DNA from 2 places in the Anaerobacillus sp. 1_MG-2023 genome. Region 2 is predicted to be linked to the other one. Evidence: predicted binding sites of a transcription regulator. Region 2 holds the regulator's gene; the other holds the start of a gene.
What was found. Region 2 encodes LexA, which represses DNA repair genes until DNA is damaged. Its sites were predicted from a motif close to CGAACATATGTTCG; they were not measured.

Region 1 (7,997 bases), on a different contig from region 2:
AAAGCAGATACGGTTAGTGAAGGCTTACGTTTAAGCGTTCCTTATGAACTAACGACATCTTGCTACAATGGTGAAGTAGAAGCATGCGGCGAGTGTGATAGCTGTCGTCTGCGTCTGAAAGGCTTTGAAGAAGCTGGAGCGGTAGATCCGATACCTTATAAAGTATAATGAAAAGCTGCCGGAGGATACTCCGACAGCTTTTTTGGTTTGGCCAATAAACTTCCAGCGGAGGAGTGGTTCGACATATAGCGCGGGTGACAGGCACCTGCGCCGACCGCAGAACCCGCACCCCCGCTTACTCAGGCATTTCTCCGCTATAAACAGAAGATGGGCGGATGATTCGGTTATTGTCATTTTGCTCGTACACGTGTGCGATCCAACCTGCCGTTCTGGCTGCTGTAAATGTTGGGGTAAACAGTTCTGTTGGTAGCTCGATTGCTCTTAAGATGGCCGCTGCATAGTACTCCACATTCGCATAAAGTTTTCGGTCAGGTTTGTACTCCTGGAGAAGGCGTACGGCCGTGTCTTCTACTTCATGTGCAAGTTTAAACTCAGCATCGTCATAGAAATTTGATGTAATCTCGCTTAAAGCGGCGGCACGGGGATCGCGCGTTTTATAAACCCGATGTCCAAAGCCCATTAACTTCTCACGATTTTCAAGTTTACGTCGCAATACTTTTTCAGCATCGCCGTCACGCTTAATTTCTTCTAATAAATCAATAACCCCAGTTGGCGCCCCACCATGAAGAGGTCCTTTCATAGCGCCAATAGCTCCTGTAATAGCTGATGCGAGATCACTTTCAGTTGATGAAATCACCCTAGCTGTAAAGGTAGAAGCGTTTAATCCATGCTCCATCGTTAAAATGAAGTAGGCAGTTAACGCTTTAATGTGATTTTCCTGAGGACGTTCTCCTGTCAACATATATAAATAGTTCCCAACGTGAGACAACGTTACGTCTGGCTCGATCTGAGATAATCCATTTTGAGTGCGGTAGCGATAGGCAATAATAGTTGGAACGATACTCAGTAGGTGAATTCCCTGTTCCTGTGTCGCTGGGAACTGATATGAGTGATCTCCCATGGAAGATAAGACCGTTCGAATAACGCTCATCATCTCCATTTTTTCAGGTAAACGATTTATGATTTCCTTCTGGTTTGGTGATAAGTGTCTTGCTTCACCAAGTGCGGAGGTGAAAGCAGTTAGCTGTTTTTCAGTAGGAAATGAACCATTCCATAGGAAGTAGGCGGCTTCTTCGAATGATTTTTCTTTCGCAATTTCTTTTGCCCAGTGTCCTCGATAGACAAGCAAACCGTTCTCTCCGTCTACAAGGCTGATATTGGAATCAGCCGCAATGATTCCTTCTAATCCGGCATGAATCATAAACTCAACTCCATTTCATTCGTCTTGTATCTAGTGTATCGATTCGATATGATTATGACTAATAAATAATTACTAAATAATTAATAGAGAAACGCTATCAATAAGGGTGATAAGAATGAATCTAAACTGGTTGAAAACATTTGTCACAGCTGCTTCGTATGAAAATTTCAGGGAAACATCGGAAAAACTCTATCTTGCTCAACCTACTGTTACGGTTCACATTCAACAACTTGAAAAGCAGATTGGCAGTAAGCTATTTATGAAGAGCGGTAGAAGAGTGATGCTCTCTGAAGCAGGAAGACAATTCCTTCCGCATGCGAGGGAGTTAGTTGAACAGTATGAGACAAGCTTACGTCATATGAACGGGTGGAGGCAGGGGTACCATCGAAAGTTGTCGATTGCTGTATCCCCTTTAATTGCTGCTACGGTTCTACCTAACGTCCTTCAGCAATTTATGAAAGCTTATCCATCGATTGAGGTCGTTGTAAAAGTAAGTGAGTCTAATGAAATTGGAGAGATGATCACCAAGAATGATGCAGATTTCGGTCTTTCAAGAATGAAATCTTTGCAGGCATATGTGAAAAATGAACAAATTGGAGCCGATCCGATTGTTTTAGTTGTGCCACACGATGGGGGAGATGCGGAAACGAGTCTGCCTTTATCTTTAAGTGAGTTTTGTTTGAGATCAACGTTACTCACGCATAATCATCCTGATTATTGGGAAGATCTTTTAGTTGAGCTACGTTCTAAATATGAAGGTGTTCGAACGATGGTGGTATCGCAAGTACACATTACAAAGCGATTTATTGAGGAAGGGCTTGGGTTCTCTTTTTTACCATGGTCATCTGTTCGGCGTGAGGTATTTGAAGGGAGAATTCTTCAAGTGGATACTGTAGAAATCAAACTGCCTGAGGTTCACACATACATGGTCTATCAACATCTTTCGGAGGAAACAGAAATATTTAAACAATTTATTGAGAAAAGCATGAATTAAGCCCGATCAGCGTCCTGATCGGGCTATACTCTTATTTTCCGAGTGTGAAATAAGAGTGTGGGATGGTAGCGTGTCATAGATCCTGACGGCTAGCTTACACGCTTGAGTAGTATGTGCGATGTAAAAGAAAATATACACATTTAGTAAGTAGTTAGTCCCCAAACTTTCCAACCCTTTTCCTCTTTAGAAGCAAAAAGGTGCATGCGTACGGGGAGCTGAGAAGATTTCTTTGTTACGAGGACATCAATGAGGTAAGTGTGGTTTGCGACTTTTTTTTCACAGGTTTTAACGGCTGGCGCGTAATAGGGTGACTTCTTTTTTAAAGGTGACATGCTAATGATCTGCCATGAATTTGTACCCGGAGTGTTGGCCATTAACCCTGAAAGAATCGTTGTAGCTTTCATTGTAAGGCCTTTTTTTGATGCCGATTGATCTAGTGAAGTTGGACACTTTCCTTGAATGAGCTGAATCGGACCAGCTGCATAAGTATGAATTGGTAAAAGAAGAAGTAAGAAAAGGAGACAGCTTACAGTACGCTTCATCAATTTATACCACCTTTCACCTTTACCGTGCCCGCTTAGTGAAAAATTATTCGTAATAATCGAATGTATGTTCGGTTTGTGGTACACTAATGGAAGAAGGAGGGATAGCCATTGCAGCCTTCAATTAAGAAGCGAACATCTCGGTCTATTTTAACAAAAGGTAGTGGATTTCTTAATGGATATAGTCACACTCTGAACCCTTACGCTGGATGTGCCTTCGGTTGTTCGTATTGCTATGTCAGAAGAATGCCGATTGCCCTTTTTAGGGAAGAGGATTGGGGAGAATGGGTAGATATTAAAGAAAATGCTGTGGATCTTGTGAAAAAAGAGATCCCGAAAGCTCGGAAAAAAGGAGAAGTATCGATTTTTATGTCTTCTTCGACAGATCCTTATCAGCCTATTGAATTTAAGACTAATTTAACAAGAAGATTACTTGAAGCTATGGTAGAAGAAATGCCTGATTTTCTATTTCTTCAAACCCGCTCTCCACTCGTCACTAGAGATATTGATTTGTTAAAAAAATTCGGCAAAAAGGTTCTGGTCAGTATGACAGTAGAAACAGACCTTGATTCAGTGCGCAAAATTTTTGCGCCATCAGCACCGCCAATTGCAGCAAGGTTAAAGGCGCTACAAACGTTACGAGCAAACGGTATTCCTGTACAAGCGGCAGTGGCGCCACTTCTCCCGTGTTCTGAACATTTCCCTAAGAAGTTAGCTGAAGTAACGGATCGCCTCACGCTAGATGACTTTTTCATGGGTGATGGGAGCGGTGGAAAAAGAACAGAGCAGCTTGGCATTCGTAAGCTCTTTGAAGACGCGGGCCTAGAAGATTGGTATCAACGTAAAGCCTATTTGAAAATAAAGAAGAGATTACAGGCCTTTTTTCCTGAAAGCGCCATTTATATTTCTCAAGAAGGTTTTTCACCTCCAGACGAGGGATAGTATAAATAATAAACGACAAAAAGGCTAGAGAATGTATCTCTAGCCTTATGTTGCCTATTTTACTTTAATTTTTCAGCCTTACCACTTAGAATTTTCAATTGGTCATTTTCATAGCCAACCTGGTAAGTGACGTTGTATAGAGAAGTTGTTGTCTTCTTATCCTCGGTTCGTTCTTGTGCTTTAATAGTAGCTGTTACCTTTACTTGATCATTCGTTTGATTTAAACTTCCGGTCATATTTGAAACTTCCACGTCAAGGGTATGGATATAGCCACTTCGAAAATCTTCATACAGCATTTCACTCTGCCAGCGACTGCCAAGTAAGGAGTAGCCAGTGACATAGTCTTGAGTAGACAAGCTTTCATAGAAATATCCAATAAGATAGGTAGCATTATTCTTAAAGTCTTCTCCTGTGAGTCCTTGTGGTGTTGATACTTCTTCCTTACTTTCATCATCTACCGTTATTTCTACTGGGTCATCAGACCAATTTTTAATTTGCTCAATAACGTTGGGGAGCGGAATGCTAAAGCCGATTGCCCCTGAGTCTGTTCCTGCGGAATTAATGGCGATCGCCTCTCCAGTATTAGCATCAATAAGGGGACCTCCGCTGTTCCCTTTTGTAATGGGGGCAGAGATTTGATAGATATGCTCATAGCGATAGGGCTCTAAGATGAATTCTCGATCGAGACCACTGACAATCCCTGTTGTAACGGTATTCTGAAGTCCGAGTGGGCTACCAAGAGCAATGATATTGTCCCCAACTTCCGCCATGCGCTCTTCTGCAACAGGGAGGGGATCATTTCCCTCTAATCCTGGAACGCGAATCACCGCAACATCTATCGTATCACCCATACCAATGATTTGAGCTTCGAATTGTTTAGCATCAGAGGTTTTAACGGTAATTTTTTGTGCACCTTCGATAACATGAGCGTTCGTAATGACGTCTCCGTTCGTATTATAGAGGAAGCCTGATCCAGAAGAAGTGCCATCTTTTAAGGCGACTTCAATTTGCACAACGCTTTTTTGTGTCTCATGAATGACGGATTTTAAGTCTGAATCATTCTTTTGGTTCTCTGGAGCATTTGTTTTCTCTCCTAGAGAAGATGTTGCTTCAACGGTTGTATTTGAATAGTAATCATGTAAAAAATAAAAACCTGCGCCGCCCCCAATCAGAATAAAGAGGGAGCTTGCAAGGGATAGTAGCAAAGCCAATTTCTTAGACATCCGTCTTGAATACTCCTTTCTGCTAATCCAAGTACCATGTGAAATGATCAATTTCGACTGTGAATTGATCAAGATCCTTCACGTCTTCACCTACATCGTAGATTATAAAGTCAAATTTACCTGTATCGTCAGGATAAAGTTTGTCGGGGTTAATATAAACCTCCCCTTTATCAAACTCTTTTCCATCTCCGTCCAATACTTTATAAGAAGCCCCGATCGAATTGACGGGAACAGTGGCTTTGCTTGTGACCGTACCTGTTATTTTTAATTCATTGTAATCTGTCACCTTTGTTTCTAATTCATTGAGCTCAATCGCGCTTGTACGATTCATCTCTTCTTCTTTTGCTGCAGCAACCATAGCATGTTCAATTCGCTTCTGTTGCTCCTCCTCAAACGAATTTCGTCTCTTTTCGATTACGGTTTGAAGGTTTGATAGCTTTTCGTTACCTTTATTGATTTCTAAGCCTTCTTCTACTGAGTTTAATGCTTCCGTAAAGTGGTTCTCTTCCAAATAACCATTTGCTTCATTAATTGAAAAGTCGACAATTTGATTACGAATTTGTCCGGCTATGTCTTGGGCTTCATCCACTTGTAAACTTTCAGCCCTTGTTAACACAGGTTTCAATTCATCAATGGATTTTTTTCCTTTCATATCATACTTTAATTCGGCAACCATCACAGTTGTCCGAACCATTCCGATGTCTTCTTGTAAAGTAGAGAATAGATCTCCTTTATAGGATGCTGAGGTTTGCTCAGCTTCTTTAATCAAATCTAAGGCTTTACTGTAGTTATCTTTTTTTCTTGCGGTTTCCGCCTGTTTTAAAGTCTTTTCAACGTTTAATGCGATCGTTACAATATTCTCGTTTTTTTGGGCAGCTGGGAAACGAGGTCGTTTTTGTTGAGCCTCATTAAATTCTTTTTGTGCTGCTTCGAGCTTGCCGTTGTTAGCTAATTCCTCTCCCTTTTCAAATGAGCGAATCGCTGCCTTTGACGTTGATTCTTCATAAAAATAATAGCCGGCAAGTGTGCTAGAAAGAAGAAAAAACACGATCACTGGTAACCAACGCCACAGAATGGAAAGGCTATGCTTAGATTTATTTTGAGTGACTAGTTCTTTTCCACAAGAGAAGCAAAATTGCTCATCATCGCCTCTTTTTTTTCCACAATGTGGACAGTACATCCTTATTCCACCTGCTTTCAATCTCAATTGCTAGTTATATTTTGACACATTTCCCTTGTAAGGGAAATATTTTTCAGTAGGTTGTTGGGGAATTGAAATATAAAGCAATTTTCGCTCAAATCGAGTAAGAGCTTACTTATAAAATAGCCTATAAAGTGGGGGGGGATTGATTCAAAAGACATATTTTTTCTTGCTATGATTAAAAGTGAATAGATTGTACTAGTTCAAAGGACATTAAATGATAAAAAAGAAGTTACCTCGTTCGATTGTACCGGTATTGAAGGACCTGTTCACACCTATACCCCTTTGATAAGATGATCCTAAGACCCCCTTTCAAATATTCCGTTACCAGGAAGACCGGCATTTGCCGGTCCTTTTTTTTGCCTCGATATCTGTGTAGCATTCATTTTAACTATAATCAATCAATGACTAATCACTCTCTTTTTTGTCGATAAACCTAGAATAAGAATGAAATGAAAAAAACTTCTTTTTTTGAAACCTCATGAGGTAGTTGCTCGTCTAATTAGTTGAAAACCCTTATTCCCTTAGATGTAGCCACTACGATATTTACCTAGTGGCTGCTTTTTTTGTGATAGTTGCATATGATAGGTAATGTTGATATAATAACTAACGAGTGGTAGGCAAATGCCTGCGTTTTTTATTTATCAATAACTAACGATCGGTAGGTAATGATATATGAAAAAAGAATCGACACAGGATCGAATTAAAGAGGTTGCCCTCATTCTATTTGCACGTAATGGATTTGAAGGGACTTCCCTTTCAGATATTGCTAAAGGAGTAGGCATAAAAAAACCTTCCTTATATGCGCATTATAAAAGTAAAGAAGATTTATTTTTAGGTGTGATTCATAAAGTATCAGTTGATTACAATGCGTTTTTTGTAAAGACGGCTGAACGATTAAGCAATCAATCACCTGAGAAACAATTATATGACCTTCTTCGTGAAAATACAGAGTATCTACGGAATGATGAAATGGGTCTTATTTTCAAAAGAATGATGCTATTTCCACCAGAGTCGTTACGGAAGGAAATCGCTCAAATGTTTGAAAAAACGGAGAATGTGATGAAGAGAGTGATTAAGTCTATTCTCGAGCAGATGCTCCCAAATGAGGAATGGGAACGAGTTTTTGATGCTTATTTATGTTTACTTGACGGCATGTTTGAACAAATTTTCTACTATTCACCTGAAGAACATAATAAACGGTTAGAAAATTCCTGGTCACTATTTATTAGAGGCGTTCATAGTAAGGAGGAGAAATAAGATGGCATGGATCTATCTTGTGATCGGTGGTCTGATGGAAGTATTATGGGCTATTGGATTAAAATATTCAGATGGCTTTACGAAACCACTTATAAGCTTGTTAACGATCGTAGGTATTGCAACAAGCTTTTACTTTTTCGCTAGGGCATTAAAATATTTACCTGTAGGTACAGCATACGCCATATTTACAGGATTAGGCGCAGCGGGGACAGCTGTGGTTGGAATGATGTTCTTAAATGAATCGATTAGTTTCATAAAACTATTTTTTATCTTATTGCTTATTTCTTCTATTATCGGTTTGAAGTTAAATGCAAAGGAAGCTTAGGAGGGAAGCAAAATGGCATGGATTGCATTGTTAATCGCTGGTCTAGGTGAAATTGGCGGTGTTATTAGCTTGAAGTTATCAGAAGGATTTACAAAATTAAAGCCTTCTATTTTTACAATTCTTTTCGGA
Region 2 (7,997 bases):
TTACTCCCTGTCTAATGCATGATCTTATCATGTGCATGTCGTTACCATTTCAACCTCTATTGTAAACGATTTATCTTATTCAAACTATGAACATTCCATAACTATTTTTCTTCAGAGAAAAATTCTTCAAGCGTAACGCCCGCTTCATGAACATCAGAAGCCGCTTCCTTGCCCACATAGCGAACGTGCCATGGCTCATACTGATAGCCAGTGATATCTTCTTTTCCTTTTAAGTAACGAACAACAAAGCCATATTCATGCGCATGCTCTGCTACCCACTTACCTTCTGGCGTATTGCCAAATTCTTCGGTAAGAGAGCTCCCTAGAGAAGGCGTGCTAATATCCATCGTTAATCCCGTCTGATGTTCACTCTGCCCCGCCTGAGCACTAACCTGGTTTGCCACTTCTTCTCCACGCTGTTCAGCATTATAAGCAAAAATAGCTTCCTGTCGCTCATAGGAGCGGTAGCCAGAGACAGCTTTTAATTCAAATCCATCTTTCTTTGCACCGGCAAACATTTTTTCAAGCGCTGTAGCCGCTTCCTTGACCATTAGCCTTTTAGGGTCATCTTTTGGTGCGTACGAAGAAACATCCGGTTCCACAAGATTTTGGGGCACAAAGTCAGAAGGTAGATTTCGCTCTTTGTTTGCCACAACATAAATACTGTCTGGATTCGTTACAGTTAAATTCTCTCCATTTTTCTCAACGGTTTCAGCCATCGTTGGATACGCTTCTGATTTATCCTTCTTGGCCTCATCGCTTTGATCGCTTTCTTGCTCTTCTTTCTTGCTGCTATCATTTTGCTTGTTATTGTTTTGGTTTCCATCATTATTTTCTGAACTATTCGAGGAGCCGTTATTCGTCTGTCCATCATTCTGCGACTGATTCTCTGTCTGGTTAGACGTTTGCTCTCCATCTCCTGCCTGGCATCCGGCTAAAAGCGCGAACGAAAGGCCAGTTGCTACTACTAAGTTTTTCATTGTCATGTGAACACTTCCTGATTTTTTATAGTCTAATCTATCATACCATCACACCAATTAGACCCGTCAACCAAAATTACTCCATACAAAAAGCACTCTGTTACCAGAGTGCTCAATAAGCTATTTATCGTTGTTTGTCATTTGACTATTCATAGCCTTCATCATCTGATTAATCTTCTTCTGAGAAGGTTTTTGCCCCATTTGCATCATCATTACACGAAGCATATTTTCATTAATAGGGGGATTCTTCTTTAAATAGTCCATCATATATTTGCGGGCAATAAAAAAGCCAAGTGCTACTCCAGCAATCAACGCTAGCACGCCCACAAGCGTGTACATCCACCACATTCTAGATTTCCTCCTTATTCTTTCTCTTCCAATAGTGTACTACAACCCTTAATGATTATACAATAACGTCTATTAAAATAGTAGGAGTTTATTCAAACTAGTTTCTGTTGTTTAATTGGGTTAAGCCACCCGTATCGACCGGATTGGAAGTCAATCGCAAAGAACGAAGGAGTTAATTTTCGTATCACTTCAAAAAAGACTGTTTCAGCCTCGTTTGATCCGCTAGCATATATATTTATCTTCTCGCTTCTAACAAATAAAGATGCATCGCTTTTAGATTGTTTAATACACAATCGATGCCCTTCATTTTTAAATTCATACGTGCGAAAGCCACCCAATTCATTGACTAAACAGGTATTTAGTTCTTCTTCTTCCACAGGCTCTGTAATAAAGGCTACCTGTTTTTCTAGAAGCTCTTTCTGATCAGCCTGAATAGCCCGCTTCCTTTCGAGGAAAAGTTGATACAACAGATGCTCCTTACCAGCATATTGTTCTGCAATCTGCTGCTTAACGAAATACATTTCGTAATGCCTCATATAACTCCCCCCTACCCAAGAATCGACTCATATAAAAGAAAGTATAAATGAGTTCTCATAAAATGATTGTCTATACATGGAGGCTAGGCTTCACTAGTTTTGTCGAAATTAAAAAGACCTGTACTATAACATATATGTTATAGTACAGGTCTTTAGAATGCTATGCCATACTCGGCAGGTCACAAAGAACACCGCCGGATCTCTCATCATAATCAAGCTTCATTCGATCAACAAACCATTGATCGTCCGGTCGAACGAAGTACGTAACTCCTCCAATTTCTTGCTTATAATCATCATATGAAGGCTTATCAGACATGACCCCAAGAGAAAAACCTCCGCTGTCTCCACTCCCTGCGTAGCGTACGAATAACCTTAAGCAATCACCGTTACCAAGTTCCATCTCATTTTTGTAAAACTCAGCTGCAGAATCAGTTACAACAAACATCATATCCGCCCTCTCCGTTTTGTATTAGTACATCTTGTTATAGTACAGTATAACGAATATTCGAAAAATTGCAACCATAAAAATAGCCTAATTTTGCTTTTCGCAAAATTAGGCTATTTTCTACTGAAGAAAGCGACGGTTTTTCTTGCTTTCCTTAAGCTTTTCAGGTGTTACATCTGTACCTTCTTCATCTACAACTTTTATAGAATGAAGTTGGTTTTTGAAAGAAGAACGGAAATTTGCTAAATATTCCTTACGTAGCTTTTTCTGTTCTTTTTTCTCATCTTCTGTTAATGATGATTCTTTTGCTTTACGAGATAGCTCGTTAATTCTTTGGAGTTTATCTTCAAAAGGCATGTAAAATAGCTCCTTTACTGAAACTTGTATCTCACATGCTAACGCATGTTTTGAACATAGACAAGTTTAGTGCTTCTCGTTCTGCTCGTCAACATATTCCTGATAACGTCTATGTACCGTTGCTTTCGAAGCGTGATGTCCAAATCCTTTTAGCGTTGCAGCTATCTCATTAAACGTAAGACCACGGTTTCGTAGATTAACAATTTCTTCGATTGGAACTTCCACCCGCTCACGCCCACCTTGATTTTGCTGGCTGAGGTTTCGCTGCGGTCGATAGCCTTCTTTAACCGCCTTGTCCATTCCACGTTTAATTTTCAGATTATGAAGCTTGCGCTGAAATTCTTCAACGATACTAACGATCTCAAGAACCATCGAATCAGATTCCGACAATTGAAGTTCTCCGTTTTGATTCACTGTATAAATCGTCCCTCCATATTTATGGACGGCATGTAGAAGAGCGATCTTTGCATTCCCTCTCCCAAGTCTCGTTTCATCTTGAATGAGCAATGCCTCAACATGCCCCTCTTTCAATAAGTCAAGCACCTCGAGTATGCCATCGCGATCAATGTCATACCCGCTGTGCTTTTCTTCAATCAAGCGCTGTATAATAAAACCTGACTGTGATGCAAATCGTTGTAGTTCTTCTTTTTGCCTGGCAAGAGAAGACTCCTGTGCTTCTTTCTTTGTGCTTACCCGACAATAAATAACGGCGTTCATACTTTATTCTTTACCCCCAAGTGCGGTAGCGTTCGCTTCAACAGGGATGATGAGAGTATCTCCTGCTGTAATTCGGTTTGCATCAATGCTATTCACTTCTTCAACCCAGCTGACGAACTTCCGATCAGACAACTCATGTGCAGTACGGAATTCTTCCGCAATTTCTAAAACAGTATCTCCCTGCTCCAATTGTACCGTTGTGTAACGATCATACTCCTCAGCTGCAGCTGTTCGCAAAGATAAAAACACAATAATTAACACAGCTACAAAAGATATAATGACAAGAAAATCAACTCCAGACAAGCCCCCAGCTTGCTTTCTCATCCCAATCACCCCATATGCGAATATTTGTTCTGTTTTTAGTATATCAGAACCTCTGTTCGTGTCAACTAATTTCTTCGAACTTATGTTTGTATGCGAACAAAAATTCTGGTATACTACTAACAAATAGATAGATTGGAACGAGGTGCCAGATATTATGAAACTATCAAAGCGTCAGCAGGACATTCTGGACTTTATTAAAGTCGAAGTTAAGCAAAAGGGTTATCCACCCTCTGTAAGAGAAATTGGCGAAGCTGTTGGACTCGCTTCAAGCTCCACTGTCCATGGCCACCTGGCAAGACTCGAGAAAAAAGGGTATATCAGACGAGACCCAACAAAACCAAGAGCTATCGAAGTGCTTGGTCTTGATGAAACAATCGATATTCCTCGTCAACACACTGTAAACGTTCCCGTCATTGGTAAAGTAACTGCTGGTCAACCGATCACTGCCATTGAAAATGTAGAAGAATACTTCCCGCTTCCAGAGCAGTTTGCACAGGATGAAGAGCATACTTTTATTCTTGTGATTGAAGGGGATAGTATGATCGAAGCTGGTATTTATAACGGTGATATGGTCATTGTGAAGCAACAACCAACTGCAAATAACGGTGATATTGTTGTCGCGATGACAGATGAAGCTGAAGCAACTGTTAAACGATTCTTTAAAGAAAGCAACTACTTCCGACTTCAACCGGAAAACTCATCGATGGAACCGATCATTCTTGATTCCGTTTCTATTCTCGGTAAAGTAATTGGGGTCTTTCGCTCCATTCACTAGAAGCGCTGCGTGCGCTTCTTTTTTTATGTTATATAAGCTTTCTGGGCTATATCAATACGAGCTTCTTCTCTTCTTTTATTTATTAATCCCTCCGTCTGGGTAAATGATCGCAGTTTGAAGAGCATAGGGGTGTAGCTTTACATTACAACCAACCTCACCGACCTACTTTTAACTCTTACAGGCTATACAAAACCGCCCTTCATTTAAATGAAGAGCGGTTTTGTATACTTCTAACATTATTCTTAAACGGTTACTTTTCAGCAGCCTCTGAAGCCGCTATAACTAATTCAACTGTTTGATCTACTGTCGCCTGACGGAACTTTTGGAACTCATCAGTGATATAAACGGAAGGATCTTCAGGATAGTACTCCTGAGCGGCTACGTGAAGGTGTCCACCCGGAATATCATAAGCTCCTATCCCAATTCGCACACGATTGGATCGGTACTGACTTTCATTCGATAAGTAGCTTCCGCCTCCTCCTTTACGAGCTTTTGATCCTTCAGTCGGACCCCCTTCATGGCATTCATACGGTTTATCACGATATTCTGGTGCGAGCCATTCGCATACTTCATCGCCTCTTTCCACCGGCCATGGTCCAGTATTGGCTGCAATCATTTCCTTGTAAGGAAGCGTTGTTTCAATAAATTCCGGCAGTTTTTCAGGCATCGGCCAATTGCTCACTGTCGGAATAACTTCTGAGCGATCTTCAAGAGTGTTTCCAACCCCTGTGCGCCATCTCCCGGCAAACCCTTCGATGGTCATAGCTTTTGGACCCCCTTGACTGATTGTCATCATGAGATCCACCTGCTCTTTACTATTAACCAGGTAAGGTCCAAATGTATCTTCAACGATTCCTTCATCAAAATCATCCCATCGTACCGGAAAATTCGCTGCTTGAATAAAAGCTGGACCTTCTTCCGTCAAAACGACTTTCCCATCCATCTGAAGCGCTGCAGCGCCAGAAGGGTTTGATCTCCTAAATTCCTGTTCTAAACGGTATGGATCAAATCCGCTTACTAAAACGCGCTTAACTTTCTCCCCTTTTGGAAAATCAATAGAAGTAATTCCCCTTGACGTGTACTCTAGTTTCTTCATCAGTTCTTCTTGCTTTTTCTCCGTTACTGTATATGATGGTTCCCATTGCCTGAGGGCAGCAGTCATATGTAATCGAGTCCAATATAGCGGGCGATCATCATAACGATCTAGTTCCCCTAAATCATTTCCTTCTCCCTGAGCTCGAGCAACAGCCGTATCCCACAGCTTCTCACCATGCTTTTCGATCACTTTCTCTGCTTTTTTTACACTTTTCGCTTTGCACAAATCTTCTTTAAATTCATCTGCAAAAACTGTAAACTCCGCCTTATCCATAATTTGCTGTGGGATAGGGGCGCCGTCTTCCATTCGCTGCTCCTCTGGTGTTAGCGCCGCATCAGTGTTAAAGCAATCACCTTTGGCACTTCCAGTTAACGGTGAGAAACCGAAAGTTAACATCCCTACAAGAAAAAGCGCAATCCCATATTTCCATTCCCTAGATTTCATATTTCTGTTTTCCTCCCCTTCTAGTTGAACTATCTTCTATTGTAGAGATGGGAGGTTGCATTTTTCAAACTATTACAAGTATTCTGATCAAAAATGAATCATTCGAAGTGGATCATGTATGGATAACATACTTATATTATAGAAAACCGTGACGTTTTCTCTGCATCTTTCGACATATAGATAAGCTTAGCTATCATTTAATGAACTTCATTTAGTTTAAATGTAATCTCATATAGCGGCGATCAATCGGTTGATCCGAATAAAAGCCTGTCCCGCCTATTTATTCACTTGCGCCAGAAAGTTGAACAGTCTGCCTTATCATGAATATTGAATTCGATCATTTTTTTAAGTAATGAAAAATCAACTGAACTACCCCACGGAATACGCATTAGTTGTTTAGTGTGGTCATAGCCAGCAAGTTTCATTTCTTCAGAAAAATGAACAATTCCATTCTTTTCAGGGGCAACAGCCAAATGATGTTTTGCTACGCTAAAGGCAATAATAAATGTTCCGTGATCTGTAAACATTGGCTGATTCCAGGCAATTTTCGGCACCAGGTTTGGAAATTCATTTTGTACCCAGGTCAAAACTTGTTCCGTTCGCTCTCGGTGCTGCAGGTTCTCTATCTTTGCTAAATATTCTTCAAATACATCCATTTTTAGTCCTCCTATAAAACAAGCAAATGTAGTGATGTACCATATCTTACTGAGATAGTACCATTACAACTCGCTATTCATCACTACTATATCACCTATCATTTGTAGTTTACCCTCTTCAAAAATAATTCCATCGCCGTCATTCGCTGCATAAACAGTTGTTCCTGTTCTCTTAACATACTCCCAAACTTTACTTTTATAATCTGAACTCCAGCGATTGTAGTGAGGTAAAAACTCGAAACCGACAAGACCCAAAGTTTGGTACAACGCCTCGCTAGTTGTTTCTGTAAACATCTGAAATAGCTTTGTAGATCTACCGAGTTGAACCGCTCCTCCGCTCACCCCAACAAGAATTCCTCCGCGATTATAGAAATCTAAAAGAACGTGAATCATATGCCGATGTTTAAGAGCCTTACTAAATTCCAGCGGATTACCTGCTGAGAGATGAATTATATCTGAACTCAATAATCCCTCTATTTTCGTAGGTTCAAATTCACTGTATAAATCGAAAAACATGATATTCTCGATTCCATAGTTTCGATAATAATTCACTTTAGTACCGAAATAATTCTTTTCTTCATCCTCCGTTGAAGGTATGTAGCTAATCTTTTTGTTTCCCCCACTAAACAATAATTCATCTAATCTTCGGTTGCCGGGTGTTTCATTTACTTGATCGCTATAAAAGTATAACTTTCCCATTAATACACCTCATTCATACCCCTATACGATAAAGTATTTTGAAATTCTGTTCGTTTATTAACTCTCACGATATTCATTCCATTCTTTCGAGAGAAGACTGTACAGAATAGTGTCATGAAAGTGATCGTACAAATATTCAGCGTCTTTTATGATTCCATCTGGTTTAAAACCAAGACGTCTAGGGATTCCCTGACTTTTTTCATTCTCTATCCCGCACTGTATTTCAATTCGATTCAAATTGTATTCTTCAAATGCCTGAACAATTAGTTCATTAACGGCAGCTGTCATAATCCCCTTACCCTGGAACTTATCAGATAGCCAATAGCCAATACTCGTTTTCTTGTTAGACCAATCGATGCCATGGAATCCAACCATGCCTGCTAATCTTCCATTGTGCACAATACCTGCTTGAAATCCATCATGTGAAGAAAACTGCTTTAGCCACATTTCAATCACTGGCAAATAATCCTCTTCTTCTTTCATATTGTCTACCCAGGGCAGCCATTCCCTTAAATAATCTCTCGAATGGTCAACCAATGCAAATAGCTCTTGCGCATCTTCGTTTTGAAGTAACTTTAAGGAGACCTCTTCATTCACTTTTAACCTAAACATACGATACC

Region 1: a site for LexA is predicted at 2,978-2,991, ahead of Q4550_RS03660 (SPL family radical SAM protein). Genes of this name have one in related genera too.

The regions. Positions count from the first base shown of each region.
Region 1 is NZ_JAUORD010000001.1:684,233-692,229, reverse strand. It holds gene queC (7-cyano-7-deazaguanine synthase QueC) at 1-168, shown strand, start outside; gene Q4550_RS03675 (citrate synthase/methylcitrate synthase) at 296-1,381, opposite strand; gene Q4550_RS03670 (LysR family transcriptional regulator) at 1,497-2,375, shown strand; gene Q4550_RS03665 (hypothetical protein) at 2,516-2,917, opposite strand; gene Q4550_RS03660 (SPL family radical SAM protein) at 3,029-3,859, shown strand; gene Q4550_RS03655 (S1C family serine protease) at 3,919-5,082, opposite strand; gene Q4550_RS03650 (zinc-ribbon domain-containing protein) at 5,105-6,262, opposite strand; gene Q4550_RS03645 (TetR/AcrR family transcriptional regulator) at 6,959-7,543, shown strand; gene Q4550_RS03640 (DMT family transporter) at 7,545-7,868, shown strand; gene Q4550_RS03635 (DMT family transporter) at 7,881-7,997, shown strand, end outside.
Region 2 is NZ_JAUORD010000003.1:223,680-231,676, reverse strand. It holds gene Q4550_RS07500 (M15 family metallopeptidase) at 102-986, opposite strand; gene Q4550_RS07495 (YneF family protein) at 1,101-1,328, opposite strand; gene sirA (sporulation inhibitor of replication protein SirA) at 1,421-1,864, opposite strand; gene Q4550_RS07485 (HesB/YadR/YfhF family protein) at 2,025-2,312, opposite strand; gene Q4550_RS07480 (DUF896 domain-containing protein) at 2,430-2,666, opposite strand; gene Q4550_RS07475 (YneB family resolvase-like protein) at 2,733-3,383, opposite strand; gene yneA (cell division suppressor protein YneA) at 3,387-3,707, opposite strand; gene lexA (transcriptional repressor LexA) at 3,859-4,482, shown strand; gene Q4550_RS07460 (hypothetical protein) at 4,733-6,022, opposite strand; gene Q4550_RS07455 (iron chaperone) at 6,307-6,678, opposite strand; gene Q4550_RS07450 (Type 1 glutamine amidotransferase-like domain-containing protein) at 6,742-7,377, opposite strand; gene Q4550_RS07445 (GNAT family N-acetyltransferase) at 7,435-7,989, opposite strand.